Regions from separate parts of the Bacillus sp. 9.4 genome, predicted to be linked through region 1. Evidence: riboswitches for the same ligand, from Rfam matches in the RefSeq annotation. Region 1 holds a riboswitch; each other region holds the start of a gene.
What was found. A riboswitch is a leader RNA that binds a small molecule or an ion and turns the genes downstream of it on or off. The one in region 1 is predicted to bind thiamine pyrophosphate.
Positions count from the first base shown of each region.

Region 2: it holds a riboswitch for thiamine pyrophosphate, as region 1 does, so the genes downstream of both, tenA (thiaminase II) here and thiU (HMP/thiamine ABC transporter substrate-binding protein ThiU) in region 1, are expected to answer to the same signal.
Region 3: it holds a riboswitch for thiamine pyrophosphate, as region 1 does, so the genes downstream of both, ylmB (N-formyl-4-amino-5-aminomethyl-2-methylpyrimidine deformylase) here and thiU (HMP/thiamine ABC transporter substrate-binding protein ThiU) in region 1, are expected to answer to the same signal.

Region 1 is NZ_JBVFMU010000002.1:584,644-593,246, reverse strand. Features, by position in the region: gene isp (serine protease Isp) at 1-588, opposite strand, end outside; gene rsbRB (RsbT co-antagonist RsbRB) at 811-1,644, shown strand; gene thiX (HMP/thiamine ABC transporter permease ThiX) at 1,675-2,439, opposite strand; gene ACZ07B_RS09535 (ABC transporter ATP-binding protein) at 2,414-4,057, opposite strand; gene ACZ07B_RS09530 (ECF transporter S component) at 4,044-4,643, opposite strand; gene thiU (HMP/thiamine ABC transporter substrate-binding protein ThiU) at 4,645-5,247, opposite strand; TPP riboswitch at 5,344-5,456, opposite strand; gene ykoG (two-component system response regulator YkoG) at 5,558-6,244, shown strand; gene ykoH (two-component system sensor histidine kinase YkoH) at 6,248-7,612, shown strand; gene ACZ07B_RS09510 (PepSY domain-containing protein) at 7,609-8,289, shown strand; gene ACZ07B_RS09505 (PepSY domain-containing protein) at 8,381-8,603, shown strand, end outside.
Region 2 is NZ_JBVFMU010000002.1:736,503-747,881, forward strand. Features, by position in the region: gene cotV (spore coat protein CotV) at 1-348, shown strand, start outside; gene cotW (spore coat protein CotW) at 390-704, shown strand; gene cotX (spore coat protein CotX) at 805-1,323, shown strand; gene cotY (spore coat protein CotY) at 1,475-1,963, shown strand; gene cotZ (spore coat protein CotZ) at 2,091-2,537, shown strand; gene cotO (spore coat protein CotO) at 2,630-3,313, opposite strand; gene fabI (enoyl-ACP reductase FabI) at 3,414-4,190, opposite strand; gene thiD (bifunctional hydroxymethylpyrimidine kinase/phosphomethylpyrimidine kinase) at 4,326-5,141, opposite strand; gene thiF (thiazole biosynthesis adenylyltransferase ThiF) at 5,160-6,170, opposite strand; gene thiG (thiazole synthase) at 6,167-6,937, opposite strand; gene thiS (sulfur carrier protein ThiS) at 6,934-7,134, opposite strand; gene thiO (glycine oxidase ThiO) at 7,134-8,243, opposite strand; gene tenI (thiazole tautomerase TenI) at 8,227-8,844, opposite strand; gene tenA (thiaminase II) at 8,819-9,529, opposite strand; TPP riboswitch at 9,608-9,716, opposite strand; gene ACZ07B_RS10435 (monovalent cation:proton antiporter family protein) at 9,778-11,379, opposite strand, start outside.
Region 3 is NZ_JBVFMU010000002.1:368,913-380,291, forward strand. Features, by position in the region: gene ACZ07B_RS08390 (YlmH family RNA-binding protein) at 1-557, opposite strand, end outside; gene ACZ07B_RS08395 (YggT family protein) at 618-890, opposite strand; gene sepF (cell division protein SepF) at 897-1,352, opposite strand; gene ACZ07B_RS08405 (YggS family pyridoxal phosphate-dependent enzyme) at 1,349-2,041, opposite strand; gene pgeF (peptidoglycan editing factor PgeF) at 2,048-2,884, opposite strand; gene ACZ07B_RS08415 (YlmC/YmxH family sporulation protein) at 3,047-3,292, opposite strand; gene ylmB (N-formyl-4-amino-5-aminomethyl-2-methylpyrimidine deformylase) at 3,375-4,655, opposite strand; TPP riboswitch at 4,744-4,845, opposite strand; gene ACZ07B_RS08425 (ABC transporter ATP-binding protein) at 4,858-5,652, opposite strand; gene sigG (RNA polymerase sporulation sigma factor SigG) at 5,800-6,582, opposite strand; gene sigE (RNA polymerase sporulation sigma factor SigE) at 6,722-7,441, opposite strand; gene spoIIGA (sigma-E processing peptidase SpoIIGA) at 7,504-8,433, opposite strand; gene ACZ07B_RS08445 (bacillopeptidase F) at 8,622-11,379, opposite strand, start outside.

The DNA of each region.
Region 1 (8,603 bases):
ATAAGCTGCGGGGTAGGAAAGCTCTTCTGTGCGTTCGTCGCCGTCACCCTCATTTCCCGCTGCACAAACGACAAGCACTCCGTTTTTAACTGCGTTTTTCACTGCTTCTTCCAGCTCTGGCACATCGCTTGGCCCTCCAAGGGACATTGAGATGATGTCGACTTTCTGTTCCACCGCGTAGTTGATGCCGTTAATTATCCATTCGTATTGTCCGCTGCCGTTCTCGCCGCCAAGAACCTTCACAATCAATAGGCTTGCCTCAGGCGCGACTCCGGCAATGCCTCCGTTTGAATCATTAGCTGCAATTGTTCCGGCGACGTGTGTGCCGTGTCCGTTGTAGTCGGAAATCGCATCTTCCTTGCCGCCGTCGTCATCCGTAAAGTTCTTTCCGCCGATGATTTGATTTTTTAAATCAGGGTGGCTTGTGTCGCAGCCAGTGTCTAATACAGCAACTTTAATATTTTTGCCTTTTACCCCTTTTGCCCACATTTCTGGCGCCTTAATCACTTTAATGCCCTCAGGAAGCTCGTTTACATCCATGATCTGCTCATTCGTCACATACGGGATCAAGCGGATTTCACCATTCATAAAAAAGCCCTCCTTTTTTATGCTTGCAAGTGGATTCAAGGGTGTTGCCTCATATTATATGAAAAAAGCAAGCGCTCGGACAGAGCCATTTGAAGCATTTTGAAAAAATAGGATACACACCAAAGAATTAGTAATCTTCAAAATATTGGATGGCTTCAACATGTATGACTGGGATTCAACTGTAAGTCAAGTTATAATAGTGTTGGGGAAAGGAGCAGTGTCATGAAACTGAATGAAAAATTATATGCATTTTTTTCAGAGCATGTGGAACAAATGGCCGAGGAATGGATTGAAACGATGGAGGAAAGTGATCCGAATTCGCTTTACGCCCTACATAATGCAACAGTAACGGAAGAATTGAAAGAGCAGGACAGAGAGTTTTACCGGCATCTGAATTACATGTATGTTTTACCGGAAAAACAATTTCTCGAAGAGTTTCAAGAGTGGGTCATTGAGCTGACCAACGATCAAAAACATCTCGACACACCGGTTCAGTATGTCATTCGGGAGTTTATGAGAAACAGGAGATTATATACGAAGTATTTTGAGAAGTTCGCAGAAGAAAATGAATCAGCGTTTGAACCGGGAGAGAAGCAAAAATGGGCAGATTTGATTGTAAAAGTATTTGATTTCACCATTTATACATTCGTTGATCACGCTGAAATGAATGCCAAGCAGCAATTAAACGCCCAAAGAGAAATGATATTGGAATTAAGCTCACCTGTCATTACCCTGAGCAAATCAACAGCTCTGCTGCCGCTTGTCGGTGACATTGATACCGAACGGGCGAAGTTTATTCTGGAAAACACGCTTCAAGCTTGTGCGAAAAGACGTGTGGAGCATCTGTTAATCGATCTGTCAGGTGTTGTTGTGGTGGATACGATGGTGGCGCACCAGATCTTTAAATTGATTGAGGCGCTTAATCTGATCGGTGTCCGGTCAACTCTGTCAGGAATCAGGCCTGAAATTGCGCAAACTGCTGTACAGCTGGGGATTGACTTTTCGAATATTACCATTAAAACCAACCTTGCCCAAGCATTAAACTATCATCAATAAAAAAATCCGCTATCTGTGATAGCGGATTTTTTATGATGCGAAACATAAAGATACGAGAAAGGATCCCGCGAATAATATGAGGACGAGGCAAAAGAACACCCAGTCGCGCCGGTTCACGCTCAATGTCCTGTAGTATGTCCGGTTTCTGCTTCCTGTAAATCCTTTCGATTCCATCGCAAGCGCTGTCCGTTCCGCTTTTCTGATGGCGCTTGCCAATAGCGGTATGGTATATCGTTTTAACGCACCGATTTTATTAATGATGCCGCTCTCCGCCGCTCCTCCTCTGATTTTATGAGCCTGCTGAATCAGCTGGACCTCATCCTTTAACAGCGGAAGAAAGCGAAAGCCTGCAATGACACCGTACGCGAGCTTTGGTGAGAGCCTGCACTGCTGGACAAGGCTCAGCATAAATAAAATCGGATCGGTTGTAAAAACAAACATCATCGATAAGGCGGAAAAGCATAAAATACGAAACCCGAGAGAGATGCCGACAGACACATTATCGCTGTTAATTGAGATAGGGCCTGCTTGAAACAAAAAATTATCCGGTGTTGTCGGCACTTTTCCAAAAACTGCGGCTGTCCACACGCATCCGAATGCTAAAATCAAAAACGGAATCGTAAACAACAACCATTTTTTCAATGGGATTCCGGCCGCCAGTAAAACGCCCGCAACGATGATGATATAAAAACATGCCGGAGTGTAAGGGTTGTAAATAAACGACAGCATGACGACACAACAAAAAACCGCCGCCGCTTTCACAGTCGGATTAATGAGATGTAACGGCTGCTTCATCACGCACCTCCTCTTGAAATGCCATCCATTCATATAGAAGGGGAAGGGTGAGCTTTGCTTTTTGGACAAGCCCTGTTTCTTGAGAAAACAACTGCGCTGGAGATCCGTCAAAGGCCAGGCCCGTATCGTGAAGCACAAGCACGCTGTCAGCATACGAAGAGACTAACTCCATATCGTGTGTAATCATAAGGACAGCGGTTCCCTCTGCCTTGATACGCTGAATCATTTCCATGCATTCAGCCGCTGTGCGGGCGTCCTGGCCAAAGGTTGGTTCGTCTAATAATAAAACCTTTACGTCATGCATGAGCATAGTAGCAACGCTCAGTCGCCGTTTTTGCCCTTGGCTGATCGCAAACGGATGATGATCAGCCAAATGCGCAAGACCAAAACGCTGCAGCAGGTGTTGCGCTTTTTTCTCAGTTTCAGCATTTGCTTTCTGGCCGAACAGAAGCTCGTCATACACCGTATCGGTGACGAATTGATGCTCAGGGTTTTGAAAAACAAATCCCATCCGTTTACGTAATTCTTTTTCTTTATATTTCTGCAGCGGCTGATCATAGAGAAGGATTTTGCCGCTTTGCGGTTTCATGAGACGGGCCAGAACTGATAGGAGCGTCGATTTTCCAGTTCCGTTCGGACCGACAAGCGCCGTTAAAGAGCCTTCGCGCAACGAAAAGCTGATGTCTTTGAAAATCGCCTGCTGTCCTCTCGCGAACGAAAGGCTGCTGACTTCAAGCACACTCTCCCCAGAAGGGGCTTTCTTCTTTTTGACACGCCCGGCAGGAATAGGCTCTTTGAACAGCATCTCTTTTGATAAAGTAAACGGCATACTCAGCTTTTCCTGCAGATGACAGACCTTTGGAATGGCGATGCCCAATTTCTTTAGTGTCTCCGCTTCATGCTGAAATAGATTTTTCGTCAGGCCATCCAGTGCCTTTTTGCCTGATTTGTCGAGTACGATCGTTCTCTCAATCCAAGGCGCCCATTCATCAAGCTGGTGCTCAATGACGAGGAGGCTGAAACCTTTTTCCCGCTGAAGATCCTTCATCAGATGAACGAACTCCCGCGCTGAGAAAGGGTCTAAAAGAGAGGTCGGCTCATCTAAAATAATGAGCTCAGGCTCCATTGACAAAATACAGGCGAGAGCCACTTTCTGCTTTTGTCCTCCTGAAAGGGTTGAGATCATTTTTTCTTTTAAATGGGTAATGCGTAATTTTTCTAATACGGCGTTGATTTTCTCTGTCATTGCTTCTTTTGGAATTTGCAGATTTTCCAGCCCGAACGCAATTTCATCCTCTACCGTCAGCATGCAGAACTGCTGATCAGGATCCTGAAAAACGACCCCGGCATGCTGAGCAATCGTTTCGGAGGTTTCAGCATCTGTGACCGGCTTTTGAAATAGAAATACATGTCCGGACTGAATGCCGTCGCAAGCCTCCGGATATAGACCGTTTAAACAAAGGGCGAGCGAGCTTTTACCGCATCCGCTCGGTCCTAATAATAAAACACATTCTCCTTTTTGAAGCTCAAACGAAATGTCTTGAAAAACCGGTTTCTCGTCTTCTTCATAAGAGAAGCTGAGCTGCTCAACCGTCAGAAGCTCATCAAAGGCTTGCATGTTCTGACGCCCGCTTCCGTTTCTTTTTCAGTTCCTTTCCGAGTGCCATTCCGTTTAACACACCTGTATAAGCGAGAGAGTCGCTGACAGCTTTTCCGAGAAGCCCCGCCAAAAGCGCGCCGGAAATGAGACGGATCACAAGCATAATGAGCAGATAACCTGGTGAATAGGCTGCATAGCCAGAAACAAAGAGATCATAGATAAAGCTGGCTACTGAAGACCCCATACCGGCCAGCATAAGGACAGGGAGAGAGTATGCTTTCCAGCGTGTTGCAAGAAATACAGCCTCAGCCCCGAGCCCTTGAACAATGCCAATGACGATGACCATCGGGCCAGACGGATTTCCCAGCAGGCACTCAACGAGAGCGGCAATGATTTCAGAAACGAGCGCCGCACCCGGTTTTCGAATCATGTACGCGGCGATCACAGAAACGATAAACCAAATGCCGTAAATCGGTTCATAGGCGATTGGCCCAAACATACCTGCAAGCACGTTTCCGAAATGTGTAAATAATAAATAAACAACGGCAAATACGATACTGATAACGGACATGATGACAATTTCTTTTACTTTCCAGCTTTTCATTTTATCCCTGCTTTCTGTTTTTTCTTGATGGACTGTTAGCCGAAAGATTCACAGTCATGGTGATATGGTTTGTTTGCTGCTCGGCCATGCGGAAAACGGCTTCCAATGTGCTGAATACGTCATGCGCATCCCCGTCAAGCTCGCTCGCGTAATGGACACCCTGTACGAAAGTGCCTTGGGCTTTTGCAATGTCGACAGCCTTCATAATCAACCCCATATAATCCGGCTCGTTCATTGGATAAAGGGCAAATTGGCACGGCGCTTCCGCCTTCAAGCCTCGGACAGCATCTTCATTGACACGCTTATCACCTTTGGAAAGATATGTATCCCCCTGTGTGTCACCCGGGCATCCAATGGAAAACGTGCCGTTCATGACGATGTGTTGTTCGCTGTTTGCTGCATGAAGGTAAATGGCTTTTGCAGCATCGAATACATGATCAATCGATCCGCGTAACACCGTACTGATATGGTCGGTTTTCGTCCATACCTTGGATGTATCTGTTTTTTTCAGCGCAGACTTGATCACACTGATAAAATCATCCGTCATCGGATATAAAGAGAAGCGAAAACCGGCGATTCTGCTTGTACCGCAAATATGCTCCATTTCTCCGACCTCCTGTTTTTTTGGTAAAATAAAAAACTGCATATCCTAAGGGAATATGCAGTCATAGATCGATTAAGCGCACAAAAAAATACACCATTCGGTCAACCTGCACTTCCCCACGCTGGTATTATCCAGATCGGGTCATAAGGGATCAAAGCGCGTTTCTTTCGCGCTTTATCTCAGCCAAAACAGCACCCCTAGTGCTTTCCGTATACAATTTTTTATTTTGACATCATAATAGATGATAAGAATCATTTTGTAAACAACGAAATCATTTTTTTCATATAGGGACGGGAGAGGATGATAAAATTTGGAAAAAGGACACATATTAATTGTGGAAGATGAAGAAAAAATCGCCAGGGTTCTTCAGCTTGAATTGGAATATGAAGGATACAGTGTCACCATCAAACACAATGGCACAGAAGGTCTGGATGCGGCAGCGGAAGGCGGGTATTCCTTGGTGCTTCTTGATGTCATGCTTCCGGGGCTTAGCGGATTGGAAGTGCTGCGCCGCTTGAGAAAAACGGATCCGCAGACACCGGTCATATTATTAACGGCGCGAGACAGTATTCCTGATAAGGTAACAGGTCTGGACATCGGTGCAAATGACTATGTCACCAAGCCGTTTGAAATCGAGGAATTGCTTGCGAGAATCAGGGCGGCGCTGCGGCAAAATGGAACAAAAACGGAAGATATCGGCACCTTTCTTACATATGACGATTTGCGGGTGAACGAAAAAACCCGTGAAGTGAGACGCGGAGACAAAGAGGTGGAATTAACGCCGCGGGAATTTGATCTGCTCGTCTATATGCTAAAGCATCCGCAGCAAGTGCTGACACGAGAGCAAATTCTAAGCTCGGTATGGGGATTTGATTATATCGGTGATACAAATGTCGTGGACGTCTACATAAGATACATCAGAAAAAAACTGGACTATCCTTACGAAAAACAGCTGATCCATACGATTCGCGGGGTCGGCTATGCCATTAAGGGGTAAACGATGAAGCTGAAGACCAAGATTCATCTATACACTTCGATATCACTGTTGATTTTATTAATTTTGGTTCATACCGCAGTATATCTCATTTTTTCGTCTGCGCTGACATCAAAGGATGCGGCCCGGCTTGCTGATGAGACGGATAACATTGCCGAAGCGCTGCGTGCCGCTGAAACAGAAGGAGTGGCTTTGCAGGATATGCTGCAGGCCTATCTTCCGGCAAATGGCATGGTGCGTGTAGTGAATGGTGATCAAAAAGCCGTTATGGCGATCACAAAAGAAAAAGCCTATAAAGATTTTCCTCTCTCTTTTCATAGCGGAGAAACGGCAGATGTGAGGAAACATGACGGCAAGCTGTTTGCTGAGGCTGCTGTTCCGGTGATTTGGACCGATGGACAAGTGGTTTCTCTTCAGCTGGTTGAAAGGCTTGAGAACACAGAAGAGAGTCTGTTTCTGCTGAAAATCATTTTAATCGCTGCAAGTGCTGCTGTCTGCATTGCTTCTTTTTTTGCCGGCAGCTTGCTTGCCCGCCGTATCATCAATCCGATCAGACGATTAATGATCACAATGAAAGACATACAGCGAGACAAAGAATTTAAAACGATTTCTTTAGAAGGACAGTCCAACGATGAATTATATCAAATGGGGCTGACATTTAATGAAATGGCAATGATGCTGAAGGATCACTATGATAAACAGCAGCAATTTGTTCAAGATGCTTCACACGAATTGAAAACGCCGCTCACCATTATAGAAAGCTACAGCAGCCTGATGAAGCGGTGGGGGGCAAAAAAGCCGGAGGTGCTTGAGGAGTCGATAGAAGCCATTCACTCAGAAGCGGTGCATATGAAAAAACTGACCAATCAGCTTTTGGCGCTGGCCAAAAGTCATCAAGAGCTTGAGCTTGATCTGAAAACAATCGATCTGATTGAAGTATCGCGCGCGATCATGCAAACGCTCCAGCCCGTTTATCAGCGTGACATATTGCTTGAAACAGATAAAGAGAGCCTGCTTGTAAAGGCTGATGAAGAACGCATCAAGCAGCTGTTGACCATTTTGCTTGATAATGCAATAAAGTATAGTGAAAAGCCTATTGAGATGTCAGCCGGAACGAGGAATGGACGGCCGTTTCTATCAGTGAGGGATGAAGGCATCGGAATACCTGAGGAACATATCCCGCATTTGTTCGAACGGTTCTACCGGGCAGATGAGGCACGAAACAGAAAAACAGGCGGAACGGGTTTAGGTCTTTCCATTGCCAAGCAAATCGCCGATGAGCAAGGCATTGAGCTGTCTGTCAAAAGCAAGCCGGGACAAGGAACAGCTGTTACCATGCAATTCAGCGAACAGAATGGGGGAGGCGGATGACTAAAACAATAAAAACAGTATCTTTTGCTGCAGCAGCCATTTTAGTTGTCATCATCTGTACGTTTCTCATCATTCGGCAAACCCATGAGAACGTATTGTCAAAGGAGACTGTCGTAAAAAAAGTCGAAGCCTCTTATGAAGGCAAGGTCACGAAAGCAACACAATCAAAGGATAAAAAAACATATGATATAACCCTTGAAAATCCAAAGGGAACTTACTTTGTAAAAGCAGACGCAATATCGGCTGACATTCTTTCAATGAATAGAGTAAAAGCAGTGAATCCATCTGCCATGACAGAAAAAGAAGCCGAGCATCTCGCGCTTGAGCGGGTGCCGGGAACGGTCAAAAAACAAACACGGCAAAGTCAAGTTGCCACTTATACCATACAAAAAGAAGACGGGAAAACATACGAAGTGAAGGTAGACATGCAGGCAAAAACAGTCTTGTCTGCCGATCAAATCAGCAGCAAAGATCAACAAAAAACGCCGATTACGAAAAAAGAAGCCAAAACAATTGCAGAGCGAAAAACGGGCGGTACAGCGGATGACGCAGATCTCGAAGAAAGTGAGGGTACTCTCATCTTTGAAGTGGACGTTGATCTTCCTGATGATAAGGAAGCGACAGTGAAAATCAATGCCTACACAGGAAAGGTAGCTAACATTGTGTATGAAGACTGACGGTTTCTCATCAAATTCTCATCTTGCTCTCGTTTTCCTTTCATGTTGAGTGTGTAAACTGTACTCATACAAAACAAAGGAGGACTCACAAATGCTCAAGAAAAAATGGATGGTCGGTCTTTTAGCAGGGTGCCTAGCGGCCGGAGGATTCAGCTACAACGCGTTTGCCAAAGAAAACAATGAAAACAGACAGGCTTCTTCTAAGACGGATGCACTCACTGAACAAGAAGCAGAAGCAATTGCTAAAACAGTTGTTGACGGCACAGTAGAAGACATTGACAGAGACCTTTACAACGGCAAAGAAGTCTATGAAG
Region 2 (11,379 bases), 150 kb from region 1:
ATATTTGAGCAATTATCAAGCGAATTCGAACAGCAGATCGAAGTGATTGATTGCGAAAATATCACAATTGACACGTCACATATAACAGCTGCCCTTTCTATACAAGCCTTTGTGACAACCATGATTATCGTGGCGACTCAGTTCGTCATCGCCGACGAGGATTTGGCTGACGCAGTGGCAAGTGAAATTCTTATTCTCGATAGCTCACAAATCAAAAAAAGAACCATCATTAAAATTATCAACAGCCGCAACATCAAAATTACTTTGTCTGCCGACGAGATAATAACCTTTGTACAAATCTTGCTTCAGGTGTTAAACAGCATTCTTAGTGAACTTGACGTCCTTTAACCCTTTCTTTTTCACAAACTTAAAAGACGAGGTGAAAACAAATGTCAGATAACGATAAATTCAAAGAAGAGCTTGCAAAGCTTCCAGAAGTTGATCCAATGACGAAAATGCTGGTCCAAAATATATTTTCTAAACATGGTGTCACGAAAGACAAAATGAAAAAAGTATCAGACGAAGAAAAAGAAATGCTCTTAAATCTTGTAAAAGACTTACAAGCTAAATCACAAGCGCTAATAGAAAACCAAAAGAAGAAAAAAGAAGAAGCAGCCGTGCAAGAGCAAAACACAAAACCGCTAAGCCGCAGAGAGCAGCTCATTGAACAGATCAGACAAAGACGGAAAAACGATAACAATTAGCCAATCATAAAAAAAATAGGGTTCTTCATCAGGATATATGACTCAGTCAAAATAAGAGGCTCGCTCATTTAATAACAGTAAAAGAAAAGGAGGAATAGATATGGAAAGCAGACCATATTCTTGGGTTGCACTTGATCCTGACTGTGACCATCCGTTAGATGACAAAGAGAAAGATAAAGAAAAACACGAAAGAAAATGTCATTGCGACGTTTGCTGTAATGGCAATGGTTTTTTTGGCAACGACAACGCCTTCATCGACCAAGATCTAGCTCAAGCAAATCTCAACAAACAAGTATCAGATGAAACGATTATTATTAGAGATTCTTGTGACATCAATGTTACATCTACAGACGTTCAAGCCGTAACATCAGTTGTAACAGCACTTAATGCCGCTGTCGTAACGGCAACTCTGACATCAATTGCAGACGGCGTAATTGCCGAATTAGTCGCACAAGATTTGTTACAGCTTACAGCCAACAAACAAGTAAACCGCCAAAAACTTCTCATCGAATGTTCCCGCGGCGTAAACGTCACAACAGTAGATGCCGATATCGCAACCCTTATCTCTACAGCAACAAATACACTCGTAGCCATCCTAGTTATCACTCTTGTCCTCTAGAACCTAAAAGCAGAGCTAAAAACGCTCTGCTTTTTCTTATTTTCCAAGCATATGATGAATATATAGACGTTCACCCACACCAAGTGGGGCACGGGTACATATGTTGTTAAGGACTAAAGTCAAATACCCTATAAAGAAGGAGCTGAAATCAATGAGCTGCGGAAAAACCCATGGCCGGCATGAGAACTGTGTATGCGATGCAGTGGAAAAGATTTTAGCAGAGCAGGAGGCAGTTGAAGAACAGTGTCCGACTGGCTGCTATACCAACCTTTTAAACCCTACGATTGCTGGAAAAGACACAATTCCGTTTCTCGTTTTTGATAAAAAAGGCGGATTGTTCTCCACATTCGGAAACGTGGGGGGATTTGTGGATGATATGCAATGCTTTGAATCCATTTTCTTCCGCGTCGAAAAATTATGCGATTGCTGTGCAACACTTTCTATTTTACGCCCGGTCGATGTCAAAGGCGATACCTTAAGTGTTTGCCACCCTTGCGACCCGGATTTCTTCGGGCTAGAAAAAACAGATTTCTGCATTGAAGTGGATCTCGGATGCTTCTGCGCGATTCAGTGCCTGTCACCAGAGCTAGTTGACAGAACATCGCCTCATAAAGATAAAAAGCATCATCACAATGGATAAACACTTGTAAAGAGGAATCCCCTTCCAAACTCTATTACAGGTGCAAATCATTCAGCTGCTTCCAGCGTGAGGCAGCTGACTCTCCATCATTTCGCCAGTCTCAAATTTATAAGGCAGGAGGGATAATATGAGCCAGAAAACATCAAGCTGCGTGCGTGAAGCTGTAGAAAATATTGAAGATCTGCAAAACGCTGTTGAAGAAGACTGCCCGACCGGCTGCCACTCTAAGCTTTTATCTGTAAGCCATTCGTTAGGCGACACAGTGCCTTTTGCAATATTTACATCAAAATCAACGCCATTAGTCGCCTTCGGAAATGTCGGCGAACTCGATAACGGCCCTTGCTTTAATACAGTATTTTTCAGGGTCGAAAGAGTGCATGGAAGCTGCGCAACACTGTCATTATTAATCGCATTTGACGAACACAAACACATTTTGGACTTCACCGATAAAGATACGGTGTGTGAAGTGTTCCGACTCGAAAAAACGAACTACTGTATTGAAGTTGACTTAGACTGCTTCTGCGCAATCAACTGCTTAAATCCTCGATTAATCAATCGTACACATCATCATTAATCATAAGCTGGAAAAGCTTGCAGGCCTGCAGGCTTTTCTCTATGTAAAAAAGCTGTCCGGCAACATCAGCCGGGCAGCTTTTTTCTTTTTCGTTAAAAACCGAGCGGGTGCAAAGAGGTAATATCATCGATTGCCAGTTCGGTTGGGGCTCCGTTTCCGGTTGTTCGAAGCAGGACGGAATCATTTCTTCTTCCGACAATCACGCCCCTGTACGTTCTTCCATTGGCTTCAATCAAACAAAGCGCTCTCGGCATGTTATGAGGCAGCTTTGTTAAAAAATCAATTTTTTCGTGGATCGTCATCTTGCTCATCGGTTTTTTCACTTTTCGTGCCGGCGGTGCTTTTTCCTCCGCTTTATCAGCACTATGGACAGCTTCCGGTTCTTTCTCAGGCTTCCGGGCCTCAAGTGCAGGCTCTTCCTTTTTTTCTGCTTTCGGGGGCTCGTGTTCAACGGTTTCTTCTACGGCCTGCGGCTCTGCTTTCTGTTCCTCCTGGCTTTTTATGTTCTCTGGCTCTCTCACCTCTTGTGTTTGCTGACTCACTGGTTCGGCTGCAGGCTTTTGGTCTTCTTGCAGGACATCCTGTGCCACGGCTTCCTCCTGCTGCTTCTCATGGTAAGCCGGCTTTTCCTCAGCTTTTGGCGGAGCGGGTTTGTCGGCCTTTCTTTTGATGACAATCTCCTGCATGGATGACCTTGTAGTTTCTGCATAATCCGGCTGAACAATATACATGAGCGGTTTTTTATCCGCGTTTCTTTTCTTATTAGACATCTTCATCCCTCCGATTGTGTCATATTCTATCTATATGACAGAAAGCTGAAAATCAGAAGAAATAAAAAAGCAATCCCTATTCGGGATTGCTTGATATAGATCCTGCTTAGCGGGCAGTGATATGGAAACCTGAATCAACGTGAAGATTTTCACCTGTAATCCCGCGGGACATATCGCTGAACAAGAACGCAGCTGTATCGCCCACTTCTTCAGGTGTTGTCGTGCGGCGAAGCGGTGCACGCTCTTCGATGTCTTTTAAGATAGAGTTGAAATCGCTGATGCCTTTAGCAGATAATGTTCTGATCGGGCCGGCAGAAATGCTGTTGACGCGGATATTTTCTTTTCCTAAGTCAGCAGCTAAATATTTCACACTTGCATCAAGAGAAGCTTTTGCTACACCCATGACGTTGTAGTTTGGCATCACAAGCTCTCCGCCAAGGTACGTCAAAGTAACAATGCTTCCGCCTTCAGTCATCATCGGACGTGCCGCTTTGACAACAGCAGTCAGAGAATATGAGCTGATGTTATGAGCCAAAAGGAAGCCGTCACGATTTGTGTTTAAGTATTCGCCGACAAGTTCTTCTTTGTTGGCAAACGCGATACAATGCGCGATACCGTGGATTACACCGACCTGCTCCTTAATGCTTGCGAAGCAAGTTTCGATTTCTGCGTCGTTTGTAACATCGCAAGGGAGGATGATGGAATCGTTGCGGTCTAATGTTCCGGCAAGCTCGTGAACGGATTTCTCCAGGCGTTCACCAGCGTATGTGAAAATCAAACGTGCACCCGCTTCATGTAAAGAACGCGCAATGCCCCAGGCGATGCTGCGTTTGTTGGCTACCCCCATCACAACAATGTTGCGGCCTTCAAGTGAAAAATTCATATGTATAAAGCCTCCTATATTTAATAAAGACATAGTATTAGTACCTGATCTTAATTCCTATCATATCATAACCTTGTCCAGATGAAAAGCGCATACCGTAGCAAACGCAAAAGAGATCACCATCAGCTGGTGATCTCATCGGCTTGTATTTAAGCTGTTTCGTTTAAAAGCGAAATGGTTTGTCGGCCCGTGTCCCGATCCGATGCCGAGCGTATTTTCCACCGCTTCACGGACAAAGTTGGCCGCGACCTCGAATGCCTGATGGATGCTGTCTCCTTTAGCCGTTTGGGCCGTTAAAGCCGCAGCAAAGGTGCAGCCTGTGCCATGCGTATGCTTCGTATTGATATAAGGATGGGTGATTTGCATAAACATGCTGCCATCAAAAAGAAGGTCAGTAATGTGATTGTCTTCAGGCTGGTGCCCGCCTTTGATAATGACATGCTGCGCACCCATCTTGACGAGCTGCTCCGCTGCTTTTTTCCGGTCATCCAGCGAGCTGATTGTCATTCCTGTCAGCGTTTCTGCTTCCGGGACATTCGGCGTAATCGCGTAGCTTCTTGGAATGAGCAACTCCTTTAAGGTGGCAACTGACTCATCACGCAGCAAGGATGCCCCGCCCTTTGCGATCATAACCGGATCAACAATTACACGATTGAATCCGTACTCGTCAATTTTTCTTGCCACTTCTTCAATCATGTCGGCATTCCAGAGCATTCCCGTCTTAACTGCATCCGGTCTCAAATCCTCAGCAACAGCGTCAATTTGCTGTCTCAACGTCTCTACAGTCAGCGGATGCACACCGTGAACGCCAAGCGTATTTTGAGCGGTTACCGCCGTAATCGCAGACATTCCGAATACATCAAGCTCTTGAAAGGTTTTAATATCAGCCTGTATCCCTGCGCCGCCGCCTGAATCTGATCCGGCGATTGTCAATGCTTTATATATACTCATTACACTACACTCCTTTTATTACCCAATCCATTTATGATAAATGGATTTTGCCCGGGCAATATCATTTGTTCCATGGATCAAAGCTCTGCCGTCCCGGAACAGCACCATTTTCATATCATCCGAGCGGCAGGAAATTAAATACGGGTTCGCAGCTACTTCAAGCCCGGCCTGCCTCAGCTGAGCGGCAAGCGCTTCAAGATCCGCTTCTTTCGTAATAGATGATCTGATCTGCACCGTGTTCCTGCCGCACAATACAGCCGCTTTTGTTTGATTTTCATATGACAAAAACGGAAAATCCTTTGTGCCGCAGCTTGGGCATGCGTCATGTTTGAGACTGGCTGCTCTCACTTCTGACCGCTCATTTTTCCACAAATCAAAAGAGCGCAGCACCGGCTCGCACTCCTCTCCCGTCAGCAGCTTCAGTGCATCTGTTACCTGAAAGACTGCTACTTGCAAAACAGCCGGACTGATGATGCCGGCTGTGTCACATGTTGCTCCGCCAATCGGAAGTGTATCGAGCAAGCAATGCAGGCAAGGAGTAGAACCCGGCACCACGGTAAAGGTGAGGCCGTAGCTCCCTACACAGGCACCGTAAAGAAAAGGAATCCCTTCCTTTACCGCAGCATCATTTACGATCAGGCGGGTTTCAAAATTATCAGCCGCATCCACAATAATCGATGCATCCCTAATCAGCTCGATGATATTTTCTGCTGTCACATCCTTGACAAGGCCGGTCACATCAACATCGCTGTTAATCGAACGGAGACGGCGCTCCGCAGCGGCTGCTTTCGGCATTTCTTTTTTGACATCATCTTCTGTATAAAGCTGCTGGCGCTGGAGGTTGCTCCATTCAACATAATCTCTGTCGGCAATTTTCACAGAGCCGACTCCCGCTCTCACCAGCATTTCTGCACTGGCTGTTCCGAGCGCGCCGGCGCCGATAATCACGGCGCGCGCTTCTTTCAATTTTTTCTGGCCGGATGGGCCGATCGGAGCAAACAGCTCCTGCCTTGAATACCTGCCCGTCATACAGGAAGACCTTCTCCCGGACTGCTTGCCGTTCCGTATTGCTTAAGCGGGATTCGGCCCGCCTCATAAGAAAGGCGTCCTGCTTCCACCGCGAGCTTCATGGCACGAGCCATTTTCACAGGATCGTCAGCTCCCGATACAGCCGTATTGAGCAGTACGCCATCCGCTCCAAGCTCCATTGCGTATGCCGCATCTTTAGGCGAGCCGATTCCAGCATCCACGATGACCGGCACTTTCGCCTGTTCAATAATAAACGACAGATTCAAAGGATTTAAGATTCCTTGTCCTGATCCAATCGGAGATGCACCCGGCATGATGGCATGAACGCCGAGCTCTTCCAGCTTTCTCGCCAGCACAACGTCATCCGACGTGTACGGGAGCACAATAAAGCCTTCTTCAAGAAGCTGTTCAGACGCTTTTAATGTCTCAACAGGGTCAGGCAGCAAGGAACGGCTGCATCCGATAACTTCAACTTTAATCATGTCACAAAGGCCTGACGCTTTCGCCAGCCTTGCAATCCGAACCGCTTCTTCAGCAGTGCTGGCGCCCGCTGTATTCGGCAAAAGCGTATATTTGGATAAATCAAGCTGTTCCAGAAAATTCGGCTGAGATGCTTCAAAGATGTTCATTCTCCGCACAGCAAAGGTTAAAATATTAGACTCAGAAACAGCTACTGCTTCCTTTTGAATGTCAAACGATGGGTATTTCCCCGTGCCCAGCAGCAATCTTGATTGAAATGATTTTCCGCCAATTGTTAACATGCTCATCCGCCTCCTACAAAATGGACAATTTCAATGACATCACGATCACAAAGCTCAACCTCGTGATAGCGTTCTTTCCCGATTATTTCTTTATTTCTTTCCACGATAACGATTTTATTTTCAAGCTGATACGACGCCAGCAGGTCTTGAATTGTACCTGTGTCTTTTTCCCACTTCACGTCTTTACCGTTCAGCTGTAGGATCATATCTGAACCGCCTCCTTGCGATCAATTCGGAATGCGTGCAGCCAGTCTTGGTTGACCTCTTTATTCATGATGAGATCACTGATCAAAGCGCCCGTTGCGGGAGCAAGCAGGATCCCATTTCTGAAATGGCCCGCCGCAAATAAAATACGGCTGTCCTCAGGATGTCTGCCGATGTACGGTTTTCCATCCTTTGTTCCCGGCCGGAGTCCCGCCCAAAAACGATCCACCTTCATATTCTGTATAGCCGGCAGCATCGTTTTTGCTTTTTTCATAACCGATTCCAATCCGCCAAGATCCGGTGTTTCACTCCAGTCTCCCGGCTTCATTGTCGCGCCGACAACCAGTTTGCCGCTTTTTCTCGATACGATATAGCAGTGATCATGGTAAAGCGTTTTTGTCAGCGGGATATCATCATTCCAAACGGACAGGCACTCCCCTTTTACAGGGAGAAAAGCATTGTTCAGTCCGAGCTGTTTAAAAAACATCCCGCTCCACACCCCGCTGGCAACGACAACATGATTAGCCCATACGTCTCCGCTAGGGGTCTTGATGAACAGGGCTTCACCGTCACGTTCGACATGCAGGACAGGCGTATGCTCAAAAATCTCCGCCCCAAGCATTTTTGCTGCTTTCACATATGCCTTGCAAACAAAATAAGGCTCCACATGCACATCATCCTGAATAAAAGATGCACCAAAGATGTCACCAGACGCATACGGCTCTTTTTCTAACACCTCTTCTTTTGAATACCAGCTGACAGAGTCCAAATCGTCCATCTGTCTCAGCTGCAGCACATCTTCTTCAGAAAATGCAAGCTTAAACATACCGCCGTTATGCTGCCTGATATCCACACCGGATAATGCATAAAGCTCTTCTCCAAGACCTTTGTACAGACGCTGGCTGTGCATGGCGAAATCAAAAAACGCGTCACGTTCCTCGCATTCGGCATGGGCGCCCAGCATTCCGGCAGCGGCACTTGTCGTTCTGCCGCCCATTGTTCCGCTTTCAAACAATGCGGTGCTTTTGTTTTCCTTTGCCAAATAATAAGCAATCGCGGAACCGATAATTCCGCCTCCAATCACCACTGCTTCATAATGCCTTTTCATAGCGCATCTCCTTTAGCTTGCGGGAATATCGTCTGGCTGCTTCCAAGGGCTCAGCGGAAGAGAAAATTCCTGACATAACAGCGATGCCGTCTGCCCCTGCTTGTTTTACGTCTCTTAACCTGTCCGGCGTCATCCCCCCGATGGCTATAACCGGGATGGAAATCCGCTGTTTGATATCTGACAGCAAAGATACTCCTCTGCCTTCAAGACCCTTTTTGCAATCCGTTTCAAACACATGGCCGAACAGCACGTAGTCCGCGTCTTCCTTTTCTGCTTGAACCGCTTCCTCCAGTGAATGCACCGACCTCCCGATATGAAGGTGTGGAAATCTGGCTCTGACCTGCTTCGGTGAAAAGCTGCCGCTTGGCAGCTGCACGCGGTGAATAGTAGAGAAAAGTGCAATATCCACGCGCCCGTTCATCACCAGCTTTCGTTTATCTATACCGCCTTCAAAAATAAGCTCGAGCAGTTTCAAAATATCCGCCGCCGATTTTGAGCGTTCCCGAATATGAATAAAATCAACTTCATTCTGAATCGTAATGATGATTCTCGCTAGCTCTTCTACCGGCTTGCTGTCATCCGTTATGGCGTGAAGCTCCACATTCCTCCACCTCTTTTATGGCGCTGTCAGACCAGCCTTCTTTTCGATAGGCCATTCCCCAAAATTGATATTCATAGTAGCTGGAGATGACAAAATTCTCTTTCATCTTGGCACGCACTTCCTCCGTGCTGTTTTCCGCCAGCTCATCAAAGCGGTTGATTTGCTCCTCAACCTGTTGTCTAAACCAGTCACCGCCGTACGTCCCAATCCACTTTTGATAAATCGGATGCCCAGGATCGCAATGCAGCAATTTCTCACCAACCTCGTAATAAAGCCAGTAGCATGGCAGCAGGGCCGCTAAGATTTCTGCGAAATTCCCGCTCAAAACCGAACGGTACATATGGGATGTATAAGAGTACGCTGTAGGAGACGGCTTAAACGCCTTACGCTCTTCCTCGCTGATTTCCAACAGCTCGGCAAACTCGCGATGAAGCGCCATTTCCGCCTCATATGTACCTTGGGCATGGCTTGCCATCCGCCCCGTTGTAAAAAGGTCCTTCGCATAAGCTGCGCCAAATGACTGCACCTTTGCAAAATGCGTTAAATAATAGGAATCCTGAAGGACGTAGTATTTAAAACGGTCAATCGGAAGCGTTCCGTCACCGATTCCTTGAACGAACGGATGGACAAAGCTCCCCTCCCACCATTCTGCGGCTGCGCTGCGGCATTCTTCTGAAAACTTCACAAATCATTCCCCCTCTGAAAATAAAAAAACCACTTTCCCGCAAGGAAAAGTGGTTTGGAATTGGCATAGTAAAATAACACAAATACCGTTCCACTTCCCTACGCAGGTCTGAACCTGTTCAAGTTATGAGGGTCTAAAAGTCACACTTTTATCTCAGCCCTTATGAAGGACACCCCTAGTGGTTAAACGAATACATATTGAATTGTTCTGCACCTCTATATTAACACGAATCCTTATTTGGTCAAGATTTATCCTTCCAATGTTTTCTTAAGATCCGTTACGTATCCCCGAGATCCGGTGACAATTAAACGGTCTCCAAGTTTCAGCCTTGTATCCCCATGAGGAACGATGCTGTCCACACCTCTGAAGATCCTGACAAAGATGACGTCACCTGTTAAAGGGAATTCCCGTAAAATCACACCGTCGTATTTACTGTTCTCCATATTAATTTGATACAGCGAAGACTCCTGGTTCGTGAGCAGCTTCATGACGCCAGGGGCTTCAATCAGTGCGCGAAGCAGCGTTTTTGTCGACAGCAGAATAGAAAAGATGCTGATTCCCTGCTCCTTCAGAACTGCTTCATGCTCCGGTGATCCTACGCTTGCAATGACTCTTTCTGTGCCTTTTTCTTTTGCAAGTAATGCAATGTCTGCATTCATATCTTCATTCCCGGTCGCCACAACGAGGATATCCGTATCAAAAATGCCGAGTGATCCAAGCGTCTCATGTTCATAGTCAGAAATTGTTTCAACAGCAAACACTGATTCTGACAGCTTTTCCTCCGCATTCTCTTGGTAGACGTGTACAACACGCACGTCATACTCTTCCTCTGGCAATTCAAGTGTAACAGGCAAAGTCATTTGATTGGCGCCGATGAACGTAATCGTCTTTTTCTCCTCCGGCTGCTCTTCCCGTTTGTATAATTTTTTAAAACAGATCGGCGTAAAAATACTTGCAATGACGGCTACTAAAATGAGCGCTCCTGACATATTTGCGCTGATCACGTGAAGCTGCTGGCCGATTGTTGCAGCGGCAATCACGAGCGAAAGCGTTGATGTCAGCAAGAAACCAGACGCGAAAATGGTTCGGTTATCATACCATTTCTTTAAGTACATGACAGGAATGATTTTGCTGACTAACAGCGCCAGCAGCAGAAGCGGAATCATGATTAAAATTGTTTTATCCTGAAAAAGAGTCCAAATATCCAGCTTCACACCGACCATCACAAAGAAAATCGGTATTAAGAACCCATAACCAAATGAATCCAGCTGCTGAACAAGTTCTTTGTTTGGCGAAAGCAGGGAAACAAGTACCCCCGCCAAGAAAGCGCCGAGAATATTTTCCGCCCCAAGTGATTCAGACAGGGCAACGAGTACAATAATTAACGTAAAAATGGCACGCGTCCCGATCTGGATCGTCCCTTTTGACATGGACTGAACAAAAGAGCGATGTTTAAAGACCCGGCCGAAAAAGTAAAGCACCACTCCGACCGCAAACAGGATCATCAGGAGCCACATGTTTCCGCTGTCCTCTCCGTATAAAGAAGAAAAAACAGCAAGAAGAATCATCGTGGCCAAATCAGCAATAACAGCAACAAGCAAAATAATCTGCCCGATATTCGAATTCATGATCCGTTCTTCTTTTAATGTTGGAACGACAACGCCTAATGAAATCGTTGAAATAATCAGGGTCATCAAAAATGCATTTTGGATAAATCCGGCCAAGACGAACCCATAGGACAAGAGCAATGATAAAATAAAAATACCGACGAAAATAACAGATGCCGCAGCAAACGTATTCGGCGCTTCCTTGCCATTCGGCAGGAACTGCTTTTTCTTTCCTTTCTCAAA
Region 3 (11,379 bases), 210 kb from region 1:
ACGGCGTCAAGCCTTAAAGAAGAAACCGTGTCATCTCTTATTTCGACATCAACTGCTGGAATGTTAAGGTCTGACAAGTCGATTTTCTCTAGGCTGACCGCCGCTTTGCCTGCTTGGGTCAGCTGTGCAGCCACAAAATCAGCGGTATCGGCTGAGACAATCAATTGCACTGCTGTCTCAGAAAACACGATGTCACCGAATTTTTGCCGCTTTAATCCTATGCCCATTAATGCACCAAGCAGAGAACGATGATCTACTGAGACAAACTTGTCAGCATAACGGACGTTAAACGCCTGCAATTCAAAATCCGATACTTCCGGAGTAATGTACTCTGGATACAGAATCGCCCGTTTCCGCTCCGCTCTGTCATAACCGCCGGAAAAAGCAAGCCCGACGTCAGCCTGTCCCGTAACAGCAGAGAGGATGACCTGCTCTCGGGGGTCTAAAAAGTCGGTCAGCTTCATCCGGTACTGCTCCTGGACAATTCTTTTCCATTCGAGCGCCTGATCAATAAAGGCCCGCTCGTCTTTTCTGAAGTGCTGATATATATCGCTCATCGTCTTTCCCTTCTATGTAAAGAGGCTTGGCTGCTGCCAAGCCCCTATCAAACTGTCACATTAAAACGCAATCATGCGATAAAGTCCCCACAAGCCGGTTGTCGCAAACCGAAGCACAAGTATTGCTACGATTGGTGAAATATCCAGCATTGCAATCGGAGGGATGATTTTTCTGAATGGTTCGAGATATGGTTCACAAATCGAAGCCAAAAACCGCCCGACTCCTGTTTCCCTCGTACTCGGCACCCATGACATAAAAATATATATGATCAGGGCAAATGAGTATATTGTGATTAATAAGTTTAAAACCGAAAAAACTTGATAAAGGATCATCTCGCTTTACCACCTCTGATGTTCGTCTTCAGATATGAGCTCAGAAATTGTGCCTGATACATCTACGTTGTCAGGCGTGCAGAGGAAAATATCTGAGCCGATTCTTTGAATATCGCCGCCGATGGCATAAACTGTTCCGCTTAAAAAGTCAACAATCCGCTTCGCCTGGTCATGCTGTATCCGCTGAAGATTGACGACAACTGCCCGCCGGTTCTTCAAATGGTCGGCTATTTCCTGCGCCTCCGCATAAACGCGCGGCTCACTCAACACCACTTTAGAGGATTTCTGAACACTTTGCAAGCTCACTACATTCTGTTTGCCTGCAGGTTTATTCCCCGTATAAGCCGGCTTTTCTTTTTGCTCATGCTCCTCATGAGATTCCCGCTCTGTCTCAATATATTCATATTCGTATTCTTCATCTTCCATTGAGAAAAAGTTTTTCAGTTTATTTTTCATACTCATTGCTGTACACCCCCTGTTTCATTTCCGACTAACGATGAGCCGATTCTAATATAAGTAGCTCCTTCTTCAATTGCAATTTCAAAATCATTTGACATGCCCATCGACAGTTCAGTACACGGAGCGTTCGGCTGGTTCAGCTTCTGAACCTGGTCACGGAGTTCTCTCAGCGACCTGAAACAGCTTCTGATCTGATCTTGATCATCAGTCAGCGGAGCCATTGTCATCAGTCCGGCAACAAGGATATGTTCGAAACCGGAAAGCTCCTGTATGAATGGAATGACTTCTTCTTTTTTCATGCCGTGTTTAGAAGGCTCAAGAGAGGTATTGACCTGCACAAAGCATCGTACAGTACCTTCAGCCCGTTTTTCAATTTCTTTCGCTAATGAGAGCCGGTCTAGGGAATGGATATAGGAAACCGCATTGACGACAGATTTTGCTTTTCTTGATTGCAAACTGCCGATAAAATGCCATTCCGGATTACCTTTCATCAATTCCTGTTTGCGGAGCAGTTCCGCATCCCGATTCTCTCCGAGGCAGGTGATGCCAGCATCTACTGCCTCCTGTGCTCTTTCAGGTGATACATATTTTGTGACTGCAATAACCGTAACTTCATCGGAGCTGCGGCCCGATCTGTTACATGCTTCGTTTATTCGTTCGTTTATATGTCGTAAATTATCAACAACACGCAAGATCTTTTATGCCTCCTTCATTCCGATAAAGGACATCATCCGTCCAGTTTTCCCCTGATCGCGGCGGTGAGAATAGAAAAGAGACGGCTCGCTTTCCGTGCATAAACCGCTGACAGAAATTTGTTCACTTGCCAAACCGCTGTCCATCAGTATAAGACGGTTCAGCTCTTTCAGATCAAGCTGATATTGTGCCTTTGCCGTCTGATTGGCGGCAAGGTCTGCTGAAACCGGCAATGCACGAACAGCATCCATGACGCGGTCGTCTACCGTATAGCATGCACCGCTGATAGACGGGCCAATAACAGCGTAAATATCTGAGGGATTTGAACCTTCCTTCTCAGTCCATTGCTTCACCATTTCTCTGCCAATCTGTTTGACGGTGCCTTTCCACCCGGCATGGGCGACTCCGACAAGCGACTTAACCGGATCATAAAAGAAAAGAGGCACACAATCAGCAAAGCATAATGCTAAAAATACATTTTTTTCATTTGTATAGAGCCCGTCCGTTGCTTTTAGAGCCGTGTGATACTCACGGGCGCCTTTTCCCCTATCCCTCTGCGTCACTTTCTGAACGCAATTATCATGTGTCTGATCAGCGAATACCCAAGACTGCAAATCAGTATTAAACATATCGGCAATATATTCACGATTTTTAACTACATCTGCATCTTTGTCATGAACGTGCAATCCTGTATTTAACGATTCAAAAGGCTTTTGGCTGACACCGCCGTTTTTTGTCGTAAATCCGGCAATGACCTCTTTGTTGTTTTGATTCGTTTGAGCCCAGTCTTGTATCATGAGTGTCGAGGGTGTGGTAAGACTGAATGGGTGATATGTATTCATGATGATCCAACCTTTCGACAAACATTTAAAAAAGCGGAATTTCCCACTTATTTTACCACATCTTACTGCATTCGTTGAGCGCCGATTTGCATATTTCTAAATGAAATGTGCCGGAAGAATCGAGACTTCCGGCATTTTCCAATCTGCGGCAGACAAGCAGGTTTATGCATGTGGTTCACTTAATCGGACCAAGATTACATCTTCCCCGATTTTTACTATATTTCGCCATGGAATGACCAATTCCTCTTCTTTTCCAAAAAATCCGAGAACTTTCCCATTTCCTCCGAGTATGATCGCCTGAATTTTTCCAGTAGTCACATTGATATCAATATCACCAATACTCCCCAGCTTTTTTCCGTTTGAGACATTGACGACATCCTTTACCTGAAATTCTGAAATGCTGATCATTCCATCACGTCCTTTTTCCGTCCTTTTGTTCAAGTATATGAACGGGCAGGCTGAACCTTGTCAGCAAGAAGAAATTTTCATGTCATTGTTCTTTTTTCCGGCTGCACCAGCTGATGATAAAATCGAGTATAATTTTTGTATACTCTACTAGCTGCTCAATCGATACCTTCTCGTTCACAGAGTGTGCATTGTGCAGATCTCCAGGACCGTATATTACGCATGGAATACCGGCATCATACAGCCATCCGCCATCTGTAACTGATTGAGAAACGTCAATAATTGGACACTCCCGTTTCACTTTCTCATGAGAGGCAGTTAGCGCTAAGACGCCTGGGTGGCCAGGGTCCACTTCCAATGCCGGAAAAATTTCTCCTCTGTCTTCTATCATAGATGAGCCTCCCCACTTGAATACAGGGCGGTTTTCCCTAAGCCAAATATCACTGTCACTCAGCCGATTGACGTAATCTTCTATTTCCTCTGCCACTTGGTCATGGGTTTCATTCGGATAAAAATGGACTGTGATCCACAGCCGGCATTCGTCCGCTATAAAAGCCGCATGTCTGCCGCCTTCTATAACTGCCGGGTTAATCGTATTTGTGCCGGGTTTAAAACCAGGATAACTTTTCATAATAGACCAGTGGCGCTCAAGTTCACCGAGCCCCGCAATGATTTTTGCCATTTTTTCAATTGCGCTTGCTCCGAATGTTCCTCCGCCTGCGTGAATCATATTCCTTCTCGTTCCATCATGAAATGTTTGACTGCTTTTGATTTCGATCCAGCCTGTAATGACACCGCCTTGGCCTTGAATATGCATATCGCTCGTATCGGCGACAATTGCAAAATCAGCGTGGTAGCCCCTCTTGCAGCATTCAAGTGTGCCGGCTTCTCCAACTTCCTCCCCGATAACCGATTGCAGAATCAGATTACCGGGAAGTTCAATTCCTGCTTCACGAATCAATTTGACAGCAAACAACACACACGCCATTCCGCCCTTCATATCGGAAGCGCCTCGACCGATTAAGAGACCGTTTTTTTCAATTGGATGAAATGGATTATGCTCCCATTCTTCATCCTCTTTTACCTCTGCCACATCTACATGGCCATTGATAATCAGGCTATAATAATCTGCTGAATCTGTTCCTTTTAGCTTCCCTACAACATTGGGATCTCCAGGGTACACATCCCATTTGTCGATCGAGAATCCCAATTCATTTAAAAATCCCGCAATCCATGACTGAATGCCCTCTGTATTTCTTGCAGGCGGAGCGGGTGTTTGATAAGAAATCAGCGTTTTTGCAAGCTGAATAAGCTCCTCCTTTTGTTCTTCCACTTTTTTGAGCAAAGAGTCTATTTGTTGATCCAATGTAAATCCGCTCCTATTCTTTAAAATCAAAAAAGCCGTTTCAAATGTGATGAAACGGCTTAATACAAAACAAACGGAGTCCGATGTACTCCGCTTTTCACCGCTTCCCTCCGCTGGTATGATCCAGATCAGGTCAAAAGGGTTGAGACAAAGTCTCTCTCAGCTTCGCAAAGCACCCCTAGGATGAATCTATATATGTTTGTCAGGCATTCGTTATCGGCTCAGCTCTTGTTAAAAACGGCCGATCCTGATTCCATAATACATGGATTGGCGTATCAAAAAAAGCGGAAAGTATTTGATCAGTAAGCATTTCCTTTATTTCTCCGGATCCAAAGACCTCTCCCTGTTTTAATAAAAGGGCTTTATCAAAGACAGGCAAAATTTCTTCAGCATGATGAGTCACATAAAGGATAGATGGTGCATTTTCTTTGTTTGCAATGTATGTAATCGTATCTAACAGCTTTTCCCGGGCAATAAAATCCAGTCCTGTGACTGGTTCATCCAGTATCAGCAGCTCCGGATCGGCCATTAGTGCTCTAGCAATCAATGCTCTTTGTTTTTCCCCTTGAGAAAGGGTTTCATAGCGGCGATCGGCATATTCAATTGCTCCCAAGTCCTCTAACAAACCTATCGCTTTTTCCCTGGTTTCCTTACTTGGCGTTTCATATAACCCAATCGAAGCGTAAGCTCCGCTCAAAGCAATTTCAAAGGCTGAATCTGCCGGATACAATTTTTGCTGAAGAGCTGCTGAGACGAGGCCAATTTTACGTCTGAGCTTTTCCCCAAGCTCTGTTTTGCCAAATTCATGGCCGAGCACCTGCATCTCGCCTGATGTTGGAAAATAATATGAGCAAAGCATATTTAACAGCGCTGTCTTCCCGGCGCCATTTAGGCCGTAAAGCACCCAATTTTCCTTTTCTTCCACCTTCCAATGAATATCTCTCAGTATCCATTTCCCATTCCGTTTTAGTGAGACATTGTCAAGCTGCAAAATCATCGTGGTCCTCCTCTTTATTGCCTTTTATAATTGTTTTAATTTTCATAAAACTTTGTACGAACTAGGATACCTTACTTTTTCCAAAACGTAAACCATCCGTAATCAATAGAAAAGCCTTTAAAACAACATCGTTTTAAAGGCTTTTCATTATTGATGAATATTTTTATTCATTTGTTTGATAGCCGCTTTTTCAAGTCTGGACACCTGCGCTTGAGAAATTCCGATTTCCTCGGCGACTTCCATTTGGGTTTTCCCTTGGAAGAATCGCTTTCTCAAAATCATTTTTTCCCTATCGTTCAGCCTTCTCATGCCCTCTTTTAAAGCCAGCTCTTCAATCCATTGTGAATCTGTGTTACGCTCATCACTGATTTGGTCCATCACATAGATCGGGTCTCCGCCGTCGTTATAGATCGGTTCAAATAGAGAAACCGGATCCTGGATGGCATCAAGCGCAAATACAATTTCCTCATGCGGTACTTCAAGAACTTTTGCGATGTCTTCTGCAGTCGGCTCCTTGCTTGTCTCACTGATTAACCGCTCTCTTACCTGAAGCGCCTTGTAAGCGATGTCCCGGAGTGATCTTGAGACACGGATCGGGTTATTATCGCGTAAATACCTGCGGATCTCTCCGATAATCATAGGTACAGCGTATGTTGAAAACTTAACATTGTGGCTTAGGTCAAAATTATCAATGGATTTCATTAGTCCGATGCAGCCGACTTGAAATAAGTCATCAACATACTCCCCTCTGTTATTAAATCGTTGAATGACACTTAAGACAAGACGCAAGTTCCCGTTTACAAGCTTTTCTCTTGCTGAATCATCGCCTTCATCCTGCAGCTGCCTAAACAGCTTTCTCATCTCTTCATTCTTGAGTACTGGTAATTTGGAGGTATCCACCCCGCAGATTTCGACTTTATTTCTCGACACTTTTTTCCCTCCCTACAGGAGCTGCTGTACAACGTTAAGTATCTCCTTGGGTGGGAAAAATATGCACTGCACTCAGACCGAAAAACCGTCGAAATCAGGAAATCCCTGTAAAATCAAGGGGTTTTAACCATAAAATTTTTTACACCATTTTGTTGAACTCTTTTCTCAACCTTTTTATAATTCTTTTCTCAAGCCGCGAAATATAAGACTGAGAAATCCCCATCATATCCGCTACATCCTTTTGGGTTTTTTCTTCTTCACCGACAAGCCCAAACCGCAGCTCCATGATTTGCTTTTCTCTCTCATTAAGCTGTTCAAGCGCTTTTTTCAAAAGCTTTTTATCGACGTTAGCTTCTATGTCTTTAGTGATGATGTCATCGTCAGTGCCGAGTACATCAGAAAGCAAAAGCTCATTGCCGTCCCAATCAATATTAAGCGGTTCATCAAAGGAAACCTCTGAACGGATTTTGTTATTTCTTCTTAAATACATCAGGATTTCATTTTCTATACACCGAGAGGCATAGGTAGCAAGCTTGATTTTCTTTTCTGGATTGAATGTATTCACAGCTTTGATTAGACCGATGGTACCGATGCTGATTAAATCCTCTATATTAATTCCCGTATTTTCAAATTTACGGGCGATATATACGACCAGACGCAAATTGCGTTCAATTAGAATGGCGCGCGCCGCCTGATCGCCGTTTGGGAGCTTCATTAACAAAACCTGCTCCTCATCTTTAGATAATGGAGGCGGCAGGGCTTCACTCCCGCCTATGTAATAGACTTCATCACTTTTCAGCCCAAGTTTCATCAGCAGCTTATACCAGAGGTGCGTCAACCGTAATTTCAGTTTTTTCATCTTCCTCTCCCTTCTAAATGTCACGCCGTTTGAGTATGATAAGTAACGGACATTTGCGAACATTATGAAACGTGTTTGACAGCCTTGCCCGAAAGCATTTTCGGATGAATAATCGCGTCAAACTCTCCATCTGCCGACAGCTTTGTTGTGCTGATGCCGATTAAACATTTATCTGCAGAAATCATTTCTTCTTTTGTCATAATCGTTACGTGATCCGGTTTAACGCATAATAAAAATTGATTTTGCTGACCAACTCCCCTGTATGGAATCAACCTCATTTTATCTAAAAAGCGAAAGGAATCATCGAGCTGTTCGATGGCTTCCAATGGGTCTGTGTTTCGAATGATCATCGTTTCGGCTGTTCCGAAAATCGGCTCCAGTTTATCAATGTAAATGATCATTACCGGTGTTTTTGTAAGAGGATCGTACAGCTGATTACCGGAATCAATTAGGCCTCTGACATGAAGTGTTTGGCTGCCCAAATCTGCCTGCACGCTGACTCGTTCCTCATATTGAATGTTTTTTGTTTCAATATCTTCAATTCTTCTTTTAGAAAAAAACCATAATACTGGAAAGCCCCCAACAATAAACAACCAGCTGATCGGGTCTCCAAACCCTGTTTGATTGGTAATCATAACACCGTTTTGAACAATAGAATTTGACTGCAGCAAAGAATGGGCCCCGATAATTCCTCCCCCCATTAAAAAAGTGGCAAAATAAAAGGAAAACAAATTTTGAAAGAAAAACCGAAATCTTTTAAAGCCAAATGTCACCACCACAATCACAACTGAAAAAGCTAGCTTCCCAGCCGGATGTTCAACAATCGGCGAAAAAGGAGTAAACATCAAAAGGACAATACTGGAACCGATGAACGCTCCGCCTACCAGTCTTCTTTTTTTTACATGCCGTTTTAAAATAAATGCCGTGAGCAAAAGCAAAAGTGCATCAAAACAAAAGTTTAACAGCCAAATGACATCTAAATAGATTTTCACATCTGACTCCTTTCTTGCCTCACGTTGTTCCCCTTCTTGCTTCATAAGTATAAAGCAAGCTCTGTGGGAAAGTCTGTCAATTAATGTTGAGAGGAAAATACAATTTTTCAGGGAAATCTGCTTAATTTGTCGAGGAAGTATAATGAGAGGATATAAAAAAGCTGCCAATGACGGCAGCTTTTTTCCACTTAATTTTCTGTGTTGATATTAAGTTTTCCATTCGCAGTTTTTCTTGTTTCATTTCCATAATCATCTCGGACGATCACTTCTACTTTTGCTCCTTTTGCTTTAATAGAAGAAGTGGCTGTCCAATAGCCTTCATATCTTCCCGGAGAAATTTCTCTTAACGGGAGTTCGGTGGCATTTTGCACACTCGCTCTTGCATTGGTCAGCGGCATACGAATGGTAAACGTTGCATCTAAATCCTCAGCGCTTGAGAAAGCGATTTTCACAGATTCACCAGCTTTTAAGTTTTTATCCTCTCCCGGAATTAAGCCGGAAATGACAGGCTTGTCAAAATTGACATCAATGACAGCCTTTTTCGTGGTTTTGTTGCCTGCCAAGTCTGTAGCAATCACCTTGATTTCATTGCTTCCATTCTCCAAAAGAATACGGGCTGAGTATGAACCATCAGTTATTGTTGCTTTTTTGCCATTCACCTTGACGTCTTTCAGATTGTCATCGGATACAACCCCTTTGACAGTCAGCGTTTCTTTATTTGTTTTCCCGCCATCCTTTGGAGTGTCCAGCGTTAACTCAGGCTTTTCTTGATCAAGCGTGACCGTGATTGGGCTGGAGGCATCTGTTGTTCCGTTGTCAGTTGATGCAGTTGCCGTCAGCTCATTTTCACCCTTGTTGAGTGTGATGCCTGTCTGGAACGTGCCGTCCGCGGCAGCTTTCGTTTCTCCTGCTTCTTTCTCTCCATTATAAATGTGTACCGTTGTGCCAGGAGAAGCGTTTCCTTTTACAGTGACGTTCTCCTTATTTGTGTATGATTTGTCTGTCGGTGAAGTAATCTCAGGTACAGCAGCTTCATAATTAACTAATGCGCGAATCATATAGTTGCCGTCTGCTTCGTCACCCGGCTCCCATTGTCCACCTATATACTGCCAGTTGCGGCCGGAATTCTTGCCGGTTTCATCCATTGCCAGTCCAGGTGAATACGGATCAGGTTTTGACTGGATATATACGAGATAAAAGTCTCTATCGACCATAATCCCTTTTGAACTGAGATCTACCTTAGTCCACTCGCCATTGCGAAGAGCTTCAGCGTTAAATGGCCCGGCAATTTTTTTGCCCGGTGCTCCGTCTTTTCCTGTAGCATCGTATACCTCAACCTTAAACTCTGTGCCGCCGGGATCAGGGAACTCTGTATCCCAGAATCTGAACAGCCCTCCTGTAAGCATGCCTTTGTCCTTGCCGTCAGCGAGCGTCATTTTTACCGCCCATCCGTTCCCGGCAGCAAAATAGGAATTGGCATTCTCCGCCGTTCCGTCATCATATGCAATTTCACCCGGATAACCGACAAAAGGCTTCAATGCAGTTTCTTTTGTAACATCACCTTTTAACTCAACGGAAAATTCATCACTGTAATAACCCGGTGCAGCGACTTTAATCGTATAAGCGCCTTCATAGGCCTCCAGCGTATATTCACCTTTGTCGTTTGTCATAGCCGGTTCCACCGCAGCATCCTCTACAACATAAACGGAAGCGCCTTTTACCGGCTCTCCTGTCGTTTTATTGATGACCGTGCCTTTTAATGTGCCCTTCTTCATCTCTTCTAACGTAAAATTAGCTTGTGTCGTCTGATCCGTCTTTAAAGATACTTTTTGTGTTTTCGACTGATAACCATATGCTTCTGCCATAAGCGTATAGTCTCCCGCTTTGTGCTTCAGCGTGTACTGCCCTGTGGATTGATCTGAATATGTTGATTTTCCTGTTTCCACTACACTGACTTGTGCCCTGAGCGGCAAAACTTGAGGCTGTATAGCCTTGTTCTGATGTTTTACCGCTGTGTTTGCAGATGGCTTAGCCTTTTTCGGATTTACCGGCTTTTTCTTTTGCTTTCCAGACGGCTTTTCGACGCCCAGCTTATTCTTTTTGACTGTTTTTCCGGCTGATTTGTCAGAAAGCACTACATCATCAATATACCAGCCCTCTTTTGCAATGCTTTCATCAGATTGAAGGTTAAACATCACTTGAATGTTTTGGCCTTTATAAGCCGATAAATCAATTTCTTCGTCCGTCCAGCTTGATGTCTTTCCGTTATAGACACCAGCCTGCTCCCAATTCTTTTCACCTTCCGGAAGAACAAAAACGTAGCCGTAATCAAAATCATCCTCTAAATTGTGCCAGCTTTTAAATTGAAGGAACAGACTTCCTGAATCAGGTGCTTTAATAGGAGGCATAACAAGGTTCATGTTTGCTGAGTTGGCATAATTTCCTGTCAAATTCGTTCCATATACTTTTTCTCCGGATGCTGCTGTATTTGGGCCAGTTGACGGAACTCCCCATTCCCAGTTATTATTTGTTCCGCTCGCAACCCAGCCGCCGGGTGCAGTTTCAAAGTCCTGCTTATATCCCGCCGTGATGCTTGGTTTCACTGTTACATCGTATACGTCAGACGAAACGACATGACCGCCAAAATCGTGAATCATCCACTTATAGCTTAGTTTAGTTCCTTTTATGTCTGGGATCTCTGCTTGATACGTTCCTTTTAGATGATCACCGCTGATTCGTTTAGCCGTTATTTCCGTCCATTCGCCTTGATCAAGCTTGTAGGACAGCTTTACAGATGTCACACTCACATTGTCTTCAGCTGTCAAAGTCAGTGGCAGGCTGCCACCTTCATAAGCTTCAGTTACTTTCTCATGCTGATAGACAGGAGGCTCTTGGTCATCCCCCTCTACAGAAACTTGTCCTTCCGCTTTCCCTAAACCATCTGTA